2 regions of the Streptomyces sp. NPDC054883 genome follow, and region 2 is predicted to be linked to the other one. Evidence: predicted binding sites of a transcription regulator. Region 2 holds the regulator's gene; the other holds the start of a gene.

Region 1 (9,534 bases), on a different contig from region 2:
CGGCCCGGGCGCGGACCGTGACCCGGCCGTGCGGCGGGCTGTGCTTGACCGCGTTGTCGATCAGGTTCGCCACCACCTGGTGCAGCCGCTCCGCGTCCGCGTACGCGGTCAGGCCCGACGGGTGCACGTCCAGGTGGAGGTGAACGTCGTTGCGCGTGTGGCCGCCCGACCCGGTGGCCAGCCCCGGCCGCCCCGCCGCCGCCAGCCCCGACTCCTTGAGCACCCCCGACAGGTACGGCCACACCTCGAACCGGCGCGCCCGCAGCGGCACCACCCCGTTGTCCACCCGGGACAGGTCCAGCAGGGTCTCCACGAGCCGGCCGAGCCGCTCAGTCTGCTTGAGCGCGGTCCGCATGGTCTCCGGATCGGCCTGCGAGACCCCGTCCACCACGTTCTCCAGCACCGCGCGCAGCGCCGCGATCGGCGTGCGCAGCTCGTGCGAGACGTTGGCGACGAGCTCCTTGCGGTGCCGGTCCACCGCCTCCAGGTCGTCCGCCATCAAGTTGATCGTCGAGGCCAGGTCGCCCAGCTCGTCGCGGCGCCCGGCCCCGCGCACCCGGCGCGTGTAGTCGCCCCGGGAGATCGCCCCGGCCACCGTCGTCATGTCGTCCAGCGGCGCCGTCAGGCTGTGCGCCACGAACTGGGTGATCAGCATCGAGGCGATCACCGAGAACACGGTGATGAACCGCAGCTCCGTATCGGTGCGCAGGGCCACCATCAGCAGCCCCGTCGTGATGAACACGGACACCACGACGAGCGAGCCCAGCTTCGTCTTGATCGAGAACGGCGAGAACGGGCGCAGGCCGGCGGCCCGCTCACCGGCGCCGCCGGTACGGCCCGCGCCGCGCCCCCGGCCGGGGCGGGCGCCGCTCACGGCTGGGCCGGGGTCTCCAGGGCGTACCCGACGCCGTGGACCGTACGGATCCGCTCGGCGCCGATCTTCCGGCGCAGCGCCTTGATGTGGCTGTCGACCGTACGGGTCCCCGACGCGTCCGCCCAGTCCCACACCTCGGCCAGCAGCTGCTCCCGCGAGAGCACCGCGCGCGGCGTCCCGGCCAGGCACACCAGCAGGTCGAACTCGGTCGGCGTCAGGTGCACGTCCTCCGCCTGCACCCGCACCCGGCGCTGCGCGTGGTCGATCTCCAGGTCACCCAGGCGCAGCGTCGCCCCGCGCGGGGCGGTCGCCGCCTGCGTGGCCCGCTCCACCCGGCGCAGCAGGACGTGCACCCGTGCGGCCAGCTCCCGCATCGAGAAGGGCTTCGTCATGTAGTCGTCGGCGCCGACCCCGAGCCCCACCAGCATGTCGGTCTCGTCGTCCCGTGCGGTCAGCATCAGCACCGGCACCGGCCGCTGCGCCTGGACGCGGCGGCAGACCTCCAGCCCGTCGAAGCCGGGCAGCATGACGTCCAGCACCAGCAGCTCGGGCAGCCAGCTCTCGGCCGTGGTGACCGCGGCCGGACCGTCGTACGCCGTCTGCACCTGGAACCCCTCGGCGCGCAGCCGAGCCGAGATGGCGTCGGCGATGGTGCGGTCGTCCTCGACCACGAGCACGCGCCGCTGGGCACCTGGAGTGGCCGCGGCGCCGCCGTGGGTGGTGTGTGTCTGTTCCATGTCCCGCCCCTGAAGATCCCGCGTGATGGGGTGCAGCGTAGAGGAGGCACCGGCCCGCGGCCATGTGGGGTTCCGACGGACCGCCGCGGGCGTCCGGAACCGGCTCGCGGGGTGTCGGGCGGATCACGGCCGGGCCCGGCCGTGATCCGCTAGCCCTCGAACGGCGGCAGCGCGTCCAGCACCTTCGTCAACTCCGCTGGGACCGAACCGTCGTTGGTGACCACCTTGAGCGGGCCGCGCACGAAGGTGTACGTGAACCCGTCGAAGACCGTCCCGCCGCTCTTGGCGGCCCGGGGCAGGTGCGCGAAGTCCGCCGCCTCGACCGCCGAGCGCAGCCTGCCGAGCTGGGCCGGCGAGAGCCGGCCGGCGCCCTCCGGTTCGGCGTGCGCGCCCCGGCGGGTCCACGCGCCGTCGGACGTGACGGCCAGGGTGTGCGTCCGGCCGGCGAAGCCGCCGCTGCGGGTGACCGTGACCAGCCCCTCGGCGGCGGCGGGCGGCGGGGAGGGCGCCCCCGGCTCGGGCGCGCGCGCCGACGGGTCCTGCGGCGCGGGCAGACTCCCGCCGGGCGTCGCCTCCGCGGTGAAGGTGACCAGCGCGTGGTCCGGCCGGGCCAGACCGCATCCGCTCAGGACCACCGCGCCCAGCAGTACCGCCGCCATCACCCGGAACGCTCGCACAACCCACCTCCGCTGGAACGGGGGCCGACCCGAACCCCGAGTATGGAGTCCGCACCACTCGCACGGAAGCACCCGGAGGCCGACATCAGCCGCACAGCCCTGTGGCGCGGGCTGCCGCCGCTCCTCGCCGTCGTCCTCGGCCTCTGGGGCCTGGAACGCGGCCCCGGCGCCGGCAGCATGTGGCGCGACGAATCCGTCACCGTCCAGGTGGCGCACCGCCCGCTCGCCGCCCTCGCGGCGCTCCTCGGGCGGGTCGACGCCGTCCACGGGCTGTACTACCTGCTGCTGCACGGGGTCTACGCCCTGTGGGAGGGCGGCCTGTGGGCGCTGCGCCTGCCCTCCGTCGCCGCCACCGCGCTGGCCGCGGCCGGAGTGGCCGCGGTGGCGCACCGGCTGGCCGGGTCCCGGGCCGCGGTGATCGCCGGGAGCGCCTACGCCGCGCTGCCGCCGGTGCAGATGTACGCCCAGGAGGGACGCTCGTACGCCCTCGTCGCCTGCGCCGTGGTCTGGGCCACCCACCTGATGCTGGCCGAGCGGTGGGCGGCGTACGCGATGGTGCTGCTGGCCGGCTGCTGGCTGCACGAGTTCGCGGTACTGGCCCTGCTCGCGCACGGCTGCGCCGCCTGGCGCTCGCGCGGCTGGCGGTGGAGCGCCGCGGCCGTCGCCGCCGCGCTGGCGCCGCTGGCCCTCGTCAGCGCCCGGCAGGCGCAGCAGCAGCTCGGCTGGCTCGGGCGGCCGGGCTGGCAGGACTGGACGGCCTACGGTGCGCTCGCGCTCGCGGTGCTGCTGCTCGCGCGGGGCCTGCGCGACGCGCCGCACGCCCTGCGGGTCGCCGTACCGCTCGCGCTGCTGCCGCCGGGGCTGCTGCTCGCCGTGTCCCTGGTGCACCCCTGGTACGTCGACCGGTACGTGCTCTACTCGCTGGCCGGGCTCGCGCTGCTGATCGGGCTGCGGCTCGCCCGGGCCGAGGGCGTGCGGGCGCGCGCGGTGTGGCCGTGGGCGCTGGCCGGGGCGCTGCTGGTGCCGTGGGCGTGGTGGTCGGGGTGGCTGCGGACCTCCGACAGCCGCAAGGACGACGTACTGGCGGTGGCCGCCGCCGTCCGGGAGCGGGCCCGGCCCGGGGACGCCGTGCTCTTCATGCCGGCGCGGCGGCGCGAGTGGCTGCTGTCCTCACCGGCGACGTACGCGCCCCTGCACGACCTCGCCCTGGCCCGGACCCCGGTGGCCTCGCACAGCCTGTGGGGGACCGAGCTGCCCGCCGGGGAGATACGGGCGCGGCTGGCCGGGACACCGCGGGTGCTGGCGCTGCTCGACCCGCCGGGGCAACCGCTGGACCCGTACCCGGCCGAGGCCGCGAAGCGGGAGGCGCTCGCAGCCGGGTTCCGGCTGTGCTCGGTGACGGACGTACGCGGCGCGCGGATCGCGGTGTACGGCCGGGCGGCGGCCGACTGCGGCTGAAGGCGGCGCCGGGGCGCGGTGGTTGGATGGGCCGGTCGACCCTGCCGGAGGACCCGTATGAACGACAGCGAACGCCCCTTCGGCCCCCTGATCGGGGCCGAGCAGCTCGCCGACCGCCTCGCCGAGCCCGGCCTGGTGGTCTTCGACGCCTCCGTCGGCGCACTGCGCGGCGCGGACCGGCGGATCCCGGGGGCCCGCCCCTTCGACCTCGACGGGGCGCTGTCCGATCACGGGGCCACCGTCCCGCACACCATGCCCGCGGCCGCGGACTTCGAGGAGGCGGTGCGCGGCCTCGGACTGGGCGACCGCGACACGGTGGTCGTCTACGACGGCGCCGGGATCTACTCCAGCGCCCGGGCCTGGTGGATGCTGCGCGCGATGGGCTTCGACCGGGCCGCCGTGCTGGACGGCGGGCTCCCCGCCTGGACCGCCGCCGGTCTTCCGCTGGAGGACACCGCCCCGGCGTACGGGGGCCCGCGCGGCACCTTCACCGCCCGGCCGCGCCCCGGGCTGCTCGTGGACGCCGTCGCGGTGGCCGCGGCCCTGGCGGATCCCGCCGCCGCCGTGCTCGACGCCCGCACCAGGGAGCGGTTCGCGGGCACCGCCCCGGAACCGCGGCCGGGGCTGCGCGGCGGACACATGCCGGGCGCGGCCAGCCTGCCCTTCGCGGAACTCAAGACCTCGGACGGCCTGATGCGGCCGCCGGGGGAGCTGCGGGAGGCGTTCCGGGCGGTGGCGGGGGACCGCGAGCGGCTCTACTTCAGCTGCGGCTCCGGGGTGACGGCCTGCGTCCTCGCACTGGGCGCCGAGCTGGCCGGCTACCGGGAGAGCGCCGTGTACGACGGCTCGTGGAGCGAATGGGGCCTGCCCGGCCGGAGCCAGGACCGCCCGGTGGTGACGGCGGGTTAACCCCCGGCCGGCCGGGATGGCGACCCCACCGCGTCGGGGTCCGGGGTCGACAGGGTTCCGCACGTGAGCTCCCGCCGTCGCGTCCTCATCGCCCTGGCCGCCCTCGCGTCCCGGCGGGACGGCTCCTCACCGGCTGCTCGCCCGGCCGGCTCGCCGGCGGGCAGAAGACGGCGAGCGACGGCGCCGACGTGACCGGGACCGTCCACTGCGTCGAGGTGGCGGACGGGCGGCACGGCTCCGTCGAGGTCACCCGGGCAGCGGCCCGGGCGGCACCGTCCACCGCAACGGTCGGCCCCGAGCGTGTTCGCCCCGGGCGAACTCAGGTTGGGGAACATCGGGGGGCTCCGGGACATTGAGTCCGCATAGCTCAACTTCACTGCCGGAGGGAAGATCATGGCTTCGACGTCCGTAACGCTCACCCTGCCCGTGCTGCCGCTCGTTGACGAGGTCGTGCTGCCCGGAATGGTGGTACCGCTAGACCTGTCCGACGCCGAGGTGCGCGGAGCCGTGGAGGCCGCCCAGGCCGCCGCGGGCAGCGGGAAGCCGCGGGTGCTGCTCGTACCGCGGCTCGACGGGAAGTACGCCGGGACCGGGGTGCTCGGGACCGTCGAGCAGGTGGGACGGCTCTCCGACGGCGACCCCGGGGCGCTGATCCGCGGCCGCGGCCGCGTCCGCATCGGTGCCGGGACCACCGGCCCCGGGGCCGCGCTGTGGGTGGAGGGGGAGACCGTCGACGAGCAGGTGCCCGACCCGCTGCCCGGGGCCGTCGCCGAACTCGTCAAGGAGTACAAGGCCCTCGCCACCAGCTGGCTCAAGAAGCGCGGGGCCTGGCAGGTCGTGGACCGGGTCCAGCAGATCGAAGGGGTCTCGGCGCTCGCCGACAACTCCGGGTACTCGCCGTTCCTGACGGTGGCCCAGAAGGTCGAGCTGCTGGAGACGGCCGACCCCGTCGCCCGGCTCAAGCTCGCCGTCAAGGCACTCAGTGAGCACCTCGCCGAACAGGACGTCGCCGAATCCATCGCCAAGGACGTCCAGGACGGCGTCGACAAGCAGCAGCGCGAGTTCCTGCTCCGCCGCCAGCTGGAAGCCGTCCGCAAGGAACTGCGCGAACTGAACGGCGAGAAGGAAGGCGAGGAGTCCGACGACTACCGGGCCCGGGTCGAGGCCGCGGACCTGCCCGAGAAGGTACGGGAGGCCGCGCTCAAGGAAGTCGAGAAGCTGGAGCGCTCCAGCGACCAGTCGCCCGAGGGCTCCTGGATCCGCACCTGGCTCGACACCGTGCTGGAACTGCCCTGGAACGAGCGCACCGAGGACGAGTACGACATCCGCGGCGCCCGCGCGGTGCTCGACGCCGAACACGCCGGGCTCAGCGACGTGAAGGACCGGATCACCGAGTACCTCGCCGTGCGCAAGCGGCGCTCCGAGCGCGGCATGGGCGTCATCGGCGGCCGCCGCGGCGGCGCCGTACTGGCCCTGGTCGGACCGCCCGGCGTCGGAAAGACCTCACTCGGGGAATCGGTCGCGCACGCCATGGGCCGCAAGTTCGTCCGGGTCGCGCTGGGCGGCGTACGGGACGAGGCCGAGATCCGCGGCCACCGGCGCACGTACGTCGGTGCGCTGCCCGGCCGGATCGTACGGGCCATCAAGGAGGCCGGGTCCATGAACCCGGTCGTGCTCCTGGACGAGATCGACAAGGTCGGCTCCGACTTCCGCGGGGACCCGGCCGCCGCCCTGCTGGAGGTGCTGGACCCGGCGCAGAACCACACCTTCCGGGACCACTACCTGGAGGTGGAGCTGGACCTGAGCGACGTGGTGTTCCTGGCCACCGCGAACGTCCTCGAAGCAATCCCCGAGGCGCTCGCCGACCGCATGGAGCTCGTCCGGCTCGACGGCTACACCGAGGACGAGAAGATCGTCATCGCCCGTGACCACCTGCTGCCGCGCCAGCTGGAGCGGGCCGGCCTCGCCGCCGACGAGGTGGTCCTGGAGGAGGGGGCGCTGCGCAAGCTGGCGGGGGAGTACACCCGGGAGGCGGGCGTGCGCACCCTGGAGCGGTCCCTGGCGCGGCTGCTGCGCAAGGTCGCCTCGCAGCACGAGCTGGGCGAGCGGGACCTGCCCTTCACCATCGGAGCCGAGGACCTGCGGGCGCTCATCGGGCGGCCGCACCACGTCCCGGAGTCCGCGCAGGACCCGGCCGAGCGGCGCACCGCCGTACCGGGCGTGGCCACCGGCCTCGCCGTGACGGGAGCGGGCGGCGACGTGCTGTTCGTGGAGGCCTCGCTGGCCGATCCGGAGACCGGGGCGGCCGGGCTGACCCTGACCGGGCAGCTGGGCGACGTGATGAAGGAGTCGGCGCAGATCGCGCTCAGCTTCCTGCGCTCGCACGGCGCGGAGCTGGAGCTTCCGGTCGCCGACCTCAAGGACCGGGGCGTGCACATCCACTTCCCGGCCGGAGCGGTGCCGAAGGACGGCCCGAGCGCGGGCATCACGATGACGACCGCGCTGGCCTCGCTGCTGTCGGGGCGGCAGGTGCGGACGGACGTGGCCATGACCGGTGAGGTCTCGCTGACCGGGCGGGTGCTGCCGATCGGCGGGGTCAAGCAGAAGCTGCTCGCCGCGCACCGGGCGGGGCTGACGACGGTGATCATCCCGAAGCGGAACGAAGCGGACCTCGACGACGTGCCGGCGGAGGTGCTGGAGGGCTTGGAGGTGCACCCGGTGACCGATGTGCGGCAGGTCTTGGAGCTGGCCCTCGCGGAGGCGGAGGTGACCGCCGTAACGGCTGCCGCGTAGCGCCTGGCCGGCGGTGGACGAGTCATGCCCGGCGGGGCCTGGTGAAGCCGGCTCCGCCGGGCACCGGGCTCCGCCCGGGCTCGCGCCCCAATCGCCGGCGGGGCTGAGGTGGCGGGCCCGCGCCTCCAAGGCCGGCGAGGCCGAATCGGCCGAGCCGCGGCTCGAACGCCCATGGGGCTGGAAGTGTGGGCGCGCTGCGAAATACTGGGTGTACGCAGCGTGAGAACACCACCGATGGGAGCCGGACGTGCACGGGAGAGAAGACCAGGAGTTCCTTGCCCTGGAGCGGGAGCTCTCCGTCTTCCTCCGGCGCGCCCGCGCCTCCTCCGGGGAGATGGCCCGGGCTCTCCACCCCGAGCTGGAGCCGGCCGCGTACGGGCTGCTCGTCCGGCTGGAGGCCGCCGGGCGGCAGCGGGCCACCGAACTCGCCGGCTACTTCGGCGTCGGCAAGGCCACCATGAGCCGCCAGCTGCGCGCCCTGGAGCTGCTCGGCCTGGTCGCCCGGGAGCCGGACCCCGCCGACGGCCGGGCCTTCCTCGTCGGGCTCACCGAGGAGGGCCGGGCCCGGTTCCTGCGGGTCCGGGGCGCCCGGCGCGAGCAGTACATGCGCAAGCTGGCCGACTGGGACCGGGGCGAGGTCGCCGAACTGGCCCGGCTGCTCCACCAGCTGAACCAGGGCGCCGAGTAGCGCTCCCCGCCCGCGTTCAGAGCTCCGCGTACACCGCCGACGCGTCGTCGTGGCGCTTGTGGCGGGCCGACGGGCGGGCCGGGTCGGACTCGACCGCCCGGACCCGGCCGATCAGGCCCTCGGCGCCTTCCTTCCGCAGTACCGCCATGCAGGCCGCCCAGTCGCCTTCCCGGAAGGTGTCCGTCCACCGGCTGGCCCCGTCCGTGAGCGCGGCCACCGCCCGGACCTGCGCCCTCGGCGTACGCCCGGTCACCGCCCGGGCCGCGACCGCCGGGTCCGCGGCCGCCGTGAAGAAACCGCCGTCCGCGTTGCGCAGCGCGTCCGCCGTGGCCACCGAGCGCAGCGCCGCCCGCGGGACCCGGTCCAGCCGGTCGTCCAGTACGGCCGTGATCCCGCCCCCGGGCGCCTGGAGGAGCAGGACGGAATCCGACAGCACCAGGTGCTCCACGTGGGTCTCGTCCCAGCGGACCATCACCACCGTCGCCTGCGGGGTGCGCACGTGAGAAAGGTCACAGCCACCGCCGTGGGCTCCGGCGGTCGCCTCGATGGCCTCCGCGAGGATCCGCTCCAGTGGCATGTCCCTTCGCGAGCCCGACAGTTCGGTCAACCGGCCGCCGAGCCGGGCCGCGAACCACGGCACCCCGTGCACGCACCCGTCGTCGCCGCGCGGCGGCGTGACTCCGTCGAGAACCACCACAACTCCGCCGCCCAAGGCGGGTATCGCGGCCGAGACCCAGTCCTCGTTGGGGCGTTCCGGGCTGCCGGCCACCGAGGCCAAGTCGATGCGCATGCGGACATTCTGCCCCGCGCCGCGGCCGCGGCCCGAACCCCGTGTCGGCGAAGGTCCGTACCAAACCAGGAGGGTTGGGACGGCCCCGCGCGCGGCCCCCGGGGTCACGAGGGTGGGGCATCTTGCCAAAGCGCCCCGCGAAGTTTCAACCGCCCGTCCACGGAGGGCACCTGGCACACGCTGCCCGAGTTGGTCGGCCACTCCTCCGTGATGTTCACTCCTTCGAGTGGCGGGGTGGGCGATGTGCGGCCCTGTTCCCATCGCACTGCGAAGGTCTGAGGCGGTACGAGGGGGCAGGGGGCGTTTACTTGTTGACCGGCCGTTACCTCGGCCACACGAGTAGACGAGCACGAGCACACGTACAGGATTGCGAGCACCGGTGCAGAAGAAGCGGTCTCGGAAGAACGGCACCGCCAGCGCAGACGGACCCGCCATCGCAGGACGTCGCGTCCGCGTGCGCAGCAGGCTGGTGGTCGGCGTCGCCGTCGCGGGCCTCACCGTCCTCGCGGCAGGCGCTCCCGCCGTCGTCTCCGCAACCAGAGAACTGAACGACTCCCAGCGACTGGTCACCCTCGCCGAGCAGGCGCAGGCGAGCCTCACCCTGGCGC
Region 2 (9,534 bases):
GCCGGGGTGCTGGTCATCGCCGTCGGCGCGTGGTGGGCCGGCCGGGACCCGGTCAGGGTGCTGGGCGGATCCTGGGACTCCATCTGGTACCTCGGCATCGCCGCCCACGGGTACGGGCGGACCCAGATGTGGGCGAACGGCTCCGTGCAGAGCGACTGCGCCTTCTTCCCCCTCTACCCGGTACTGGTGCGCCTCGCGGGCGGCGGCGCGCTCGCCGCGCTGGGAGTGGCGTGGGCCGCCGCGGCCGGGGCCGCCGTCGGGGTCCTGCGGGTCGGCGAGCGGCTGCTGGGGGCCCGGGGCGGGGTGCTGCTGGTCGCACTGTGGGCCGTGCTGCCGCACGCCGTGGTGCTGAGCGCCGGCTACACCGAGGCGCTGCTGGCCGCGCTCGCCGCCTGGGCCCTGTACGCGCTGCTCCGGGAGCGCTGGCTGTGGGCCACCGCCCTGGCGGTGCTCGCCGGGCTGACCCGGCCCACGGGGATCGCCGTCGCCGCCGCGGTGTCGCTGACGGCCCTGCACGCGCTGGCGGTACGGGGCCGCCGCGCGCCCGAGGTGTGGGCGGCCGCGCTGCTGGCCCCGGCGGGCTGGGCCGCGTACGTCCTGGCGGTGGGGGTGCGCACGGGGCACCCCGTCGGCGGGTACTTCACCGTCCAGCGGCGCTGGGGGTCCCGCTTCGACTTCGGCGCGGGCACGCTGCGCGACGCCGAGAAGGTGCTGACCGGCGGCCCCGTGCCGTTCGCCACCACCGTCACCGTGGCGGTGCTCGTCGTGGCGGCGCTGCTCGCGGTTCCGCTGGTGCTGGACCGGGCCCCGCTGGCGCTGCTCGCGTACACCGGGGTGCTGATGCTGATCACCTACGGCGGGGGCGGCTTCTTCGAGTCGAAGCCGCGCTTCCTGCTGCCCGCGTTCCCGCTGCTGCTCGCGCCCGCCGCGGTAATGGCCAGAGCCCGGCCCCGCACCGCGGTCGTGGTGACCGCGGTGCTGGCCGGGCTCTCGTACGGCTACGGGGTGTACCTGCTCCTGGTGGCGCGGGTACCGCTGTGACGGGTTACTGCTCCTCGTCGCCCTTGTCGTCCCCGCCGTCGGCGGAGTCGGCGTCCTGTTCCAGGCCGAGCTGCTCGATGAGCCACTTGTCGAACTCGATCGAGGCCCGGACCCAGCTGACGGTGGAGGACACGAAGTGCTCCAGGCTGACGCCGGTGCCGACCAGCATCTGCGCTTCGCCGATCAGGCGGACGGAGCCGTCGTCGTGCGTGTGGCTGTAGACCTTCGGCCACAGGGTGCGGCGGTTCCAGTCGTCGATCGTCTCCAGTAGCTGCGGCTTGTCTTCGATGCCGTGCGGACGGTCGTAGAAGGTCCGCACCGAGAAGACCTGCTGCTCGCCGTCGCCGCGGAACATGAAGTACGTACGGAACTCCTCCCACGGCGCCGCGAGGTCACCCTCGTCGTCGACGACGTACTTGAGCTCCATCTGCTCCAGCAGCTGCTTGACCAGATCCTGGTCGGGGACGACGGGGCCCGCCGGTCCTGTGGCCTGCGGATCGGGCTGCTGCCCTCCGAAGTTCGGAATCGAGGCCGGGTCGATGCTCACCGTGTACTTCCCTTCGTGCGGATGGTGTCATCCTCCCCCATCGGTCCTACCCCGTGTCCAGCCCCGCACGTCCGATCCGCTCCGGGCGGACACGAGTAGGGCTCCGGTGGGGCCGGCCGCGGGCCGGGGCCCCGGAACCGGGGCCCCGGCCCGGCCTCACAGCGCCTTGCCGACCAGCAGGTCCTCCCCCGCCACGTCCACGCGCACGGTGTCGCCCTCGCGGATCTCGCCCGCCAGGATCTCCTTGGCGAGGCGGTCCCCGACGGCCGTCTGGATCAGGCGGCGCAGGGGCCGGGCGCCGTACGCCGGGTCGTTGCCCTTGTCCGCCAGCCAGGCCAGGGCCTCCGGCGTGATGTCCAGGGTCAGCCGGCGGTCGGCCAGCCGCTTGGCGAGGCGGCCGATCTGGAGCTCGGCGATGTGGGCCAGCTCGTCGCGGCTCAGCGCCGAGAAGACCACCAGGTCGTCCAGGCGGTTGAGGAACTCCGGCTTGAAGGAGGCCCGCACGAGGTCGAGGACCTTGGCCTTCTTGTCCTCCGGCGAGGCCAGCTGGTCCATCAGGAACTGGGACCCCAGGTTCGAGGTCAGGATCAGGATGGTGTTGCGGAAGTCCACCGTGCGGCCCTGGCCGTCCGTGAGACGGCCGTCGTCCAGGACCTGGAGCAGGATGTCGAAGACCTCGGGGTGGGCCTTCTCCACCTCGTCCAGCAGGACGACCGAGTAGGGGCGCCGGCGCACGGCCTCGGTGAGCTGGCCGCCCTCCTCGTAGCCGACGTAGCCGGGTGGCGCGCCGACCAGCCGGGCCACCGAGTGCTTCTCGCCGTACTCCGACATGTCGATGCGGACCATGGCCCGCTCGTCGTCGAAGAGGAAGTCCGCGAGGGCCTTGGCCAGCTCGGTCTTGCCGACGCCCGTCGGGCCCAGGAAGAGGAACGAGCCCGTGGGCCGGTCCGGGTCCGCGATGCCCGCCCGGGTGCGGCGCACCGCGTCGGAAACGGCCCGTACGGCCTCCTCCTGGCCGATCAGCCGGCGGCCCAGCTCGGCTTCCATGCGCAGCAGCTTCTGCGTCTCGCCTTCGAGGAGGCGGCCCGAGGGGATGCCCGTCCAGGCGCCGACCACGTCCGCGATGTCGTCCGGGCCGACCTCGTCCTTAACCATGGCGTCCTTGGCCGGGCCGGCCTGCGAGGCCTCGGCCTCGGCTTCGGTGGCCTCGGCCAGCTCGCGCTCCAGGGCCGGGATCTCCCCGTAGAGCAGCTTGGACGCCGCGTCGAAGTCGCCGTCGCGCTGGGCGCGCTCGGCCTGCCCCCGCAGGTCGTCCAGGCGCTCCTTGAGCTCACCGACCCGGTTGAGGGACTGCTTCTCCTTCTCCCAGCGCGCGGTCAGGCCGCGCAGCTCCTCCTCCTTGTCCGCCAGGTCCTTGCGGATCTTCTCCAGGCGCTCGACGGAGGCCGGATCGGACTCGTTCTTCAGCGCCAGCTCCTCCATGCGCAGCCGGTCGACGGAGCGCTGGAGCTCGTCGATCTCGACGGGGGAGGAGTCGATCTCCATCCGGAGCCGGGACGCGGCCTCGTCCACCAGGTCGATGGCTTTGTCCGGGAGGAACCGGGAGGTGATGTAGCGGTCCGAGAGGGTGGCCGCGGCGACGAGCGCGCTGTCGTTGATGACGACCTTGTGGTGGGCCTCGTAGCGGCCCTTGAGGCCGCGCAGGATCGCGATGGTGTCCTCGACCGTCGGTTCCGCCACCAGCACCTGCTGGAAGCGGCGCTCCAGCGCCGGGTCCTTCTCGATCCGCTCCCGGTACTCGTCGAGCGTGGTCGCGCCGACCATGCGCAGTTCGCCCCGGGCGAGCATGGGCTTGAGCATGTTGCCCGCGTCCATGGCCGAATCGCCGCCGGCGCCCGCGCCGACGACCGTGTGCAGCTCGTCGATGAACGTGATGATCTGGCCGTCGCTGGACTTGATCTCGGCGAGGACGGTCTTGAGCCGTTCCTCGAACTCGCCGCGGTACTTCGCGCCGGCGACCATCGCGCCGAGGTCGAGGGCGACGAGCCGCTTGTTCTTCAGGGACTCGGGGACGTCGCCCTTGACGATGCGCTGCGCCAGGCCCTCGACCACGGCCGTCTTGCCGACGCCGGGTTCGCCGATGAGGACCGGGTTGTTCTTCGTACGGCGGGAGAGCACCTGCACGACGCGCCGGATCTCCTGGTCGCGGCCGATGACGGGGTCGAGCTTGCCCTCGCGGGCCGCCGCCGTGAAGTCGGTGCCGAACTTCTCCAGGGCCTTGTACTGGCCCTCGGGGTCGGGAGTGGTCACCCGCCGCCCTCCTCGTGAGTTCTCGAAGGCGTCCAGCAGCTTCCGCGCCGTCGCCCCCTGGGCGGTAAGGACCTCGCCGGCCGCGCCGCCCTTGGCGGCGAGGGCGATGAGCAGGTGTTCGGTGGAGAGGTACTCGTCGCCGAGCCTGCCCGCCTGGTCGTCGGCCTCGGCGAGCACGGCGAGCAGCTCGCGCGTGGGCTGCGGCGGCGCCACCGTGGACCCGGTGACGCTGGGCAGGGCGGCCAGCAGCCGCTCGGCGCCCGTGCGCACGGCGGCCTGGTCCGCCTCGGTCGCGGCGAGCAGGTCGACGAGGTTCTCGTTCTCCTCGCCGGTGAGCAGGGCCAGCAGCAGATGCGCGGGGGTCAGGTCCGGGTGGCCGTCCTTCACGGCCCTGCTGGTGGCCGCGTTCAGGGCGTCCCGGCTCTTGTTCGTCAGCTCGGCTTCCACCGCCGCTCTCCTCTCCGTGGCAGGTTCAGGTCGTCACGTACGGCATGACACCCGATGTGACAGATACAGCGTGCACAAAGTTGAGTCTATTCCACTCAAGGCGCATTTCAAGGCTCGACCGGCCCCGGACGTACGCTTCGCCCCATGGCCCACGACGTACTCCACCCGACGCCCGAATACCTCGCCTTCTGGCAGGAGCGGCACGTCTGCACCCTCACCACCCACCGCCCGGACGGCAGCCCGCACGTGGTGCCGGTGGGCGTGACGTACGACCCCGCGGCCGGACTGGCCCGCGTGATCAGCAACAAGCACAGCAAGAAGGTCCGCAACGTCCTGGCGGCGCCGGACGGCGTCGCGAGGGTGGCGGTGTGCCAGATGGAGGGCCGGCGCTGGGCCACCCTGGAGGGGCGCGCCACGGTCCGCACGGACGAGGCTTCGGTGGCCGACGCGGTTGAGCGCTACGCGCGGCGGTACGGGCGCACGCCCTCGCCGAACCCGGACCGGGTCGTCCTGGAGATCGCCCTGGACCGCGCGATGGGCCGCGCCTGAGGCGCACGGCGGGCCTCAGAGGGATCCGCGGCCGCCCGCGGACATCACAACGGCGCCACCGTGGTCAGGTCCACGATGGCGCCGTTGTGTGGGGGTAGCGCCTGAGCGATGTGCAACGAGGGGGAATCGCTTCAGGCACTTCGGGGGGTGGCGGCGGTGATATCGGGCTCGAACAGCTGGTGGTCCCGCTGGTCGAGGTTGACGAAGACCATTCCGTACCGCACCTCACAGCGGACGGGCTGCGGTGCGCCCCGGGGGCGGCGCAGACAGCGGTAGGCCCGGACGTCTTCGTCCTCTTCTCGTACTACGACGATCGGCTGGCCGAACAAGGTGACCATCAACGAATCGCCGGCGTGGGGGATCGCCGTGGCGAGGTCGATGAACTGCCATCCGGACCGGTACGCCGAAGCCATCTCGCGTCGGAAGTCCCGGTCGTCGGGGGTCACTGGGAGACCTGCGCAGGGGCAGTGTCCCAGCCGAGGTCTAGGGGAGCCGTGTTCCAGCCGAGATCGTGCTTGCCTGCCGACTCGACGGGCGTACCGGCAGCACTGGCCTGAACGCTTCCCGCGCCCCCGTTGACGGCGACGACTGCCCCGAAGACCGCAACGGCGGAGAAAACAACGGCAAGCGCCGAGCGAAGCATTCTCTTATACATGGTCGGCTTCGTCCTCACTTGATGGAATCCTCTCCCCCGCAGTGACAGACGATGGCTTATTCAGGCACGTCAGTGCCACAGGGACGATGCATCATGTTCTTACATGTTCAGGACCCTGGGGGGTGGAGATTTGACAAGAAGTGAGACAAACCCGACACATCCCCACCCCGTCACGGCGATGTGCGCGGAGGGAGCACGGCTTTACGCGGCCGCGCTGAGCACCGGCCGCGTCGCCCGCGGTGAGGTCAGGAACGCCCCCTGCCTGCTCGAATTCGCTCTGCTACGACCCGATCCGGATGACGCGAACCAACTCCGCGCGGTTCCCCCCTCCGTCGCACTCGCCCAACGGCTCCACCCCATCGAACGTGAGATCCAGGACCGCAGACGCACCGCTGTAGATCTCACCGATGCATTCGAGCCGTTCCTCGCCATCAGCGCCCAGAGTCCCGCCAACACCCACGCCATCACGGTGCTGGAGGGAATCGACCAGATCAACGCCGCGCTCGACCTGGCCACCGCCGAGTGCCACACCGAGGCCCTGACCGTCCAGCCGGGCGGCGCCCGGCCCACGTTCATCCTCAGCGAGGCCCTGGAGCGCGCCGCGCCGCTGATCGACCGCGGGGTGAGCATCCGTACGCTCTACCAGCACACCGTGCGGCACAGCCAGGGCACGCTCGCCTACGTGGACCGCATCTCCACGGGAAAGGTGGAGATCCGCACGCTGGAGGAGCTCATCGAGCGCCTCATGATCTTCGACCGTACGGTGGCGTTCATCCCCGCGAGCGACGACCGCCGGGTGGCGCTGGAACTGCGGCACCCGGGGCTGGTCGACTACCTCATCAAGGTCTTCGAGCAACTGTGGCGCCGGGCCGTGCCGCTGGGCGACGAGGTGACGTACACGCACACGCCGGATGGTATCTCCGGCGTACAGCGCTCCATCGCCCAACTCCTCATCGAGGGGCACGTGGACGAGGCGATCGCGCGCCGGCTGGGGATGAACGTACGCACCTGCCGCGCGCACATCGCGAAGCTGGCGACCGCCCTGGGCAGCGGCAGCCGCGCCCAGCTCGGCTTCCTCATCGCGCAGTCGGGGATCCTGCACAGCGCCGCCCCGCCGCTGCCGCCTGGGCACGTCTGACGCCTGGGCCGGTCTGACGCGGGCCCGTCTGACGCCCGGGGCGGGCGTGACGCCCGGGGCCCCTCTGGCGCCCGGAAAACGGGGGACCCCGCCCGGTTCCCCGGGCGGGGTCCACATGTCCTGCGGAGCGGGCCGACGGGCCTCTTCGCCCCGGTCAGCCCTGCGGGCGCTTGGGGCGCCACACGACCAGCGCACTGCCTGCCTGCGGCGGCTGGTACGGGACCAGGTCGCGCCGGTACGAGGCGTGCACCTGCGCTTCCCTCGCCTGGAGGGCGGCGGCCGCGCCGTCCACAGCTGTGGACAGTTCGGCCACGCGCTGCTGCAGGGCCGCGACCTGGTTCTCCAGCTCGATGATCCGCTTGATCCCCGCGAGGTTGATGCCCTCGTCCTGGGACAGCGCCTGCACCGTACGGAGCAGCTCGATGTCCCTGGCCGAATACCGCCGTCCGCGCCCGGCCGTCCGGCCCGGTGAGACCAGCCCGAGACGGTCGTACTGGCGCAGGGTCTGCGGGTGCAGGCCCGAGAGCTGGGCGGCCACCGAGATCACATAGACCGGTGTCTCATCGGTCAGTTGGTACGGGTTCTTGCGGCGGCCGTCCATCTCATGCTCCCTTCGCGGACTCGAACAGCGCGGCGCGCGGGTCCTCGGACCCGGTCGCGTCGCGGTACATCTCCAGCGCCTCGCGGGCCTTGTCCGACAGCTCCGCCGGGACGGACACCTCGACCGTCACCAGCAGGTCGCCGCGGGTGCCGTCCTTGCGGACCGCGCCCTTGCCCCGGGCGCGCATCGTACGGCCGCCCGGCGTGCCCGGCGGCAGTTTGAGCGTGACCGAAGGTCCGTTCAGCGTCGGCACCTTGATCTCGGCGCCGAGGGCGGCCTCCGCGAACGTCACCGGGACGGTCACCGTCAGGTTGTCGTCCTTGCGCCCGAACACGGGGTGGCTGCCGACGTGGACCACCACGTACAGGTCGCCGGCGGGACCGCCCCGCTCGCCCGGAGCGCCCTTGCCGCGCAGCCGGATCCGCTGGCCGTCGGAGACGCCCGCCGGGATCCGGACCTGCATGGTGCGGGAACTGCGCGCGCGGCCACTGCCCTTGCAGACGTCACAGGGGGTCTCGGCGATCAGGCCGCGGCCCTTGCAGTCCGCGCAGGGGTCGGTCAGCGAGAAGCCGCCGCCGCTGCCCCGCGACACCTGGCCGGTACCGACACAGGTCGGGCACACCCTGGGGGTGCCGTTCTTGTCGCCGGTGCCCGAACAGGCCTTGCAGGGGGCCTGCGAGGACATCCGGAGCGGGACCGTGGCCCCGTCCACCGCCTCCGTGAAGGAGAGGGTGACCTCCGACTCGATGTCCTGGCCGCGGCGGGGCTGGGTACGGGTTCCCGCACCCGGGCCCGCGCCGCCGCGGTTGAACAGGCCGCCGAAGACGTCCCCGAGGCCGCCGCCGAAGCCGCCGCCCGCGCCGCCCGGCTGGGTACCGCCGAAGAGGTCGCCGAGGTCGAAGTTGAACGAGCCGCCGGCCCCGCCCGGACCGGGGCGGAAGCCACCGTTTCCGAACAGCGCGCGGGCCTCGTCGTACTCCTTGCGCTTCTTGGCGTCCCCGAGGACGTCGTTCGCCTCGGAGATCTCCTTGAAGCGCTCCTCGGCCGAGGCGTCACCCTTGTTGGCGTCCGGGTGGAACTCGCGGGCGAGCTTCCGGTACGCCTTCTTGATCTCGGCCTCGGTGGCGTCCTTGGGGACACCGAGGACCTTGTAGTAGTCCTTCTCGACGAAGTCCTTCGTGCTCATCCCCGGTGGCCCTCCTCTCGTACACCTACATGTTCGACGTCAGCCCTCGTCCGGGGCATCCGTGTCCTTGTCAGACGGCGTATCGCCGTCCGCGGACTCGGACTTCGCGGCGGGAGCCGCGCCCGGCTGGGGCTCGGCCACCGCGACCCGGGCGGGACGGATGGTGCGCTCGCCGATCCGGTAGCCCGGCTGCAGGATCGCCACGCAGGTCGTCTCGGTGACGTCCGGCGCGTACGAGTGCATCAGGGCCTCGTGGACCGTCGGGTCGAAGGGCTCGCCCTCCTTGCCGAACTGCTGCAGCCCCATCTTGGCGGCGGCGGTCTCCAGCGATTCGGCCACCGACTTGAAGCCGCCGACCAGCTCGCCATGCTCCCGCGCCCGGCCGATGTCGTCCAGGGTCGGGAGCAGTTCCGTCAGGAGGGACGCGACCGCGATCTCCTTGACGGCGATCCGGTCCCGCTCCACCCGCCGGCGGTAGTTCTGGTACTCCGCCTGGAGCCGCTGGAGGTCCGCGGTGCGCTCGCCGAGCGCGGTGCGGGCCTGGTCCAGCTGCGCCACGAGGGCCGTCTCCTTGCCGAGGGCCTCGGCTGCTGCGTCCCCGGTCCGGGCCGCCTCGTCCTCCTTGGAGGAGTCGGCGGCCTTCGGCTCGGCTGCCGCGTCGTCCGCGCCGGCGCCGGTGGGGACATCAGGCTTCTCGTCGAAACCCGGGGTCTCCTCCGACATCAGGCAGCGCCGCCCTTCGGCTTCTCGTCGTCCACGATCTCGGCGTCGACCACGTCGTCGTCGGCCTTGGCCTGGCCGGCGTCGCCCGCGCCACCGGCGGCCTGGGCCGCCTGCGCGTCGGCGTAGATCGCCTGGCCGAGCTTCTGGCTGACCGCCGCGACCTTCTCCGTGGCGGTACGGATCTCGGTGGTGTCCTCGCCCTTGAGCTTCTCCTTCAGCTCGGCGACGGCCGCCTCGACCTCGGTCTTGACGTCACCAGGGACCTTGTCCTCGTTGTCCTTGACGAACTTCTCCGTCTGGTACACGAGCTGCTCGGCCTGGTTGCGGGTCTCCGCGG

The links. The regulator HspR, encoded in region 2, represses chaperone genes until heat shock. The targets are predictions, from matches to a motif close to TTGAGNNNNNNNNNCTCAA.
Region 1: the regulator HspR is predicted to act here: its motif matches at 5,008-5,026, upstream of lon (endopeptidase La).

What each region holds. Positions count from the first base shown of each region.
Region 1 is NZ_JBSGYT010000015.1:36,478-46,011, reverse strand. Features, by position in the region: gene ACWGH1_RS14090 (HAMP domain-containing sensor histidine kinase) at 1-874, opposite strand, end outside; gene ACWGH1_RS14085 (response regulator transcription factor) at 871-1,611, opposite strand; gene ACWGH1_RS14080 (hypothetical protein) at 1,761-2,288, opposite strand; gene ACWGH1_RS14075 (glycosyltransferase family 39 protein) at 2,331-3,746, shown strand; gene ACWGH1_RS14070 (sulfurtransferase) at 3,804-4,655, shown strand; gene lon (endopeptidase La) at 5,049-7,448, shown strand; gene ACWGH1_RS14060 (MarR family winged helix-turn-helix transcriptional regulator) at 7,696-8,136, shown strand; gene ACWGH1_RS14055 (hypothetical protein) at 8,153-8,926, opposite strand; gene ACWGH1_RS14050 (nitrate- and nitrite sensing domain-containing protein) at 9,381-9,534, shown strand, end outside.
Region 2 is NZ_JBSGYT010000002.1:12,840-22,373, reverse strand. Features, by position in the region: gene ACWGH1_RS02555 (hypothetical protein) at 1-1,041, shown strand, start outside; gene ACWGH1_RS02550 (YbjN domain-containing protein) at 1,046-1,588, opposite strand; gene clpB (ATP-dependent chaperone ClpB) at 1,745-4,345, opposite strand; gene ACWGH1_RS02540 (pyridoxamine 5'-phosphate oxidase family protein) at 4,490-4,894, shown strand; gene ACWGH1_RS02535 (Rieske (2Fe-2S) protein) at 5,026-5,307, opposite strand; gene ACWGH1_RS02530 (helix-turn-helix transcriptional regulator) at 5,653-6,687, shown strand; gene ACWGH1_RS02525 (heat shock protein transcriptional repressor HspR) at 6,842-7,288, opposite strand; gene dnaJ (molecular chaperone DnaJ) at 7,290-8,474, opposite strand; gene grpE (nucleotide exchange factor GrpE) at 8,514-9,197, opposite strand; gene dnaK (molecular chaperone DnaK) at 9,197-9,534, opposite strand, start outside.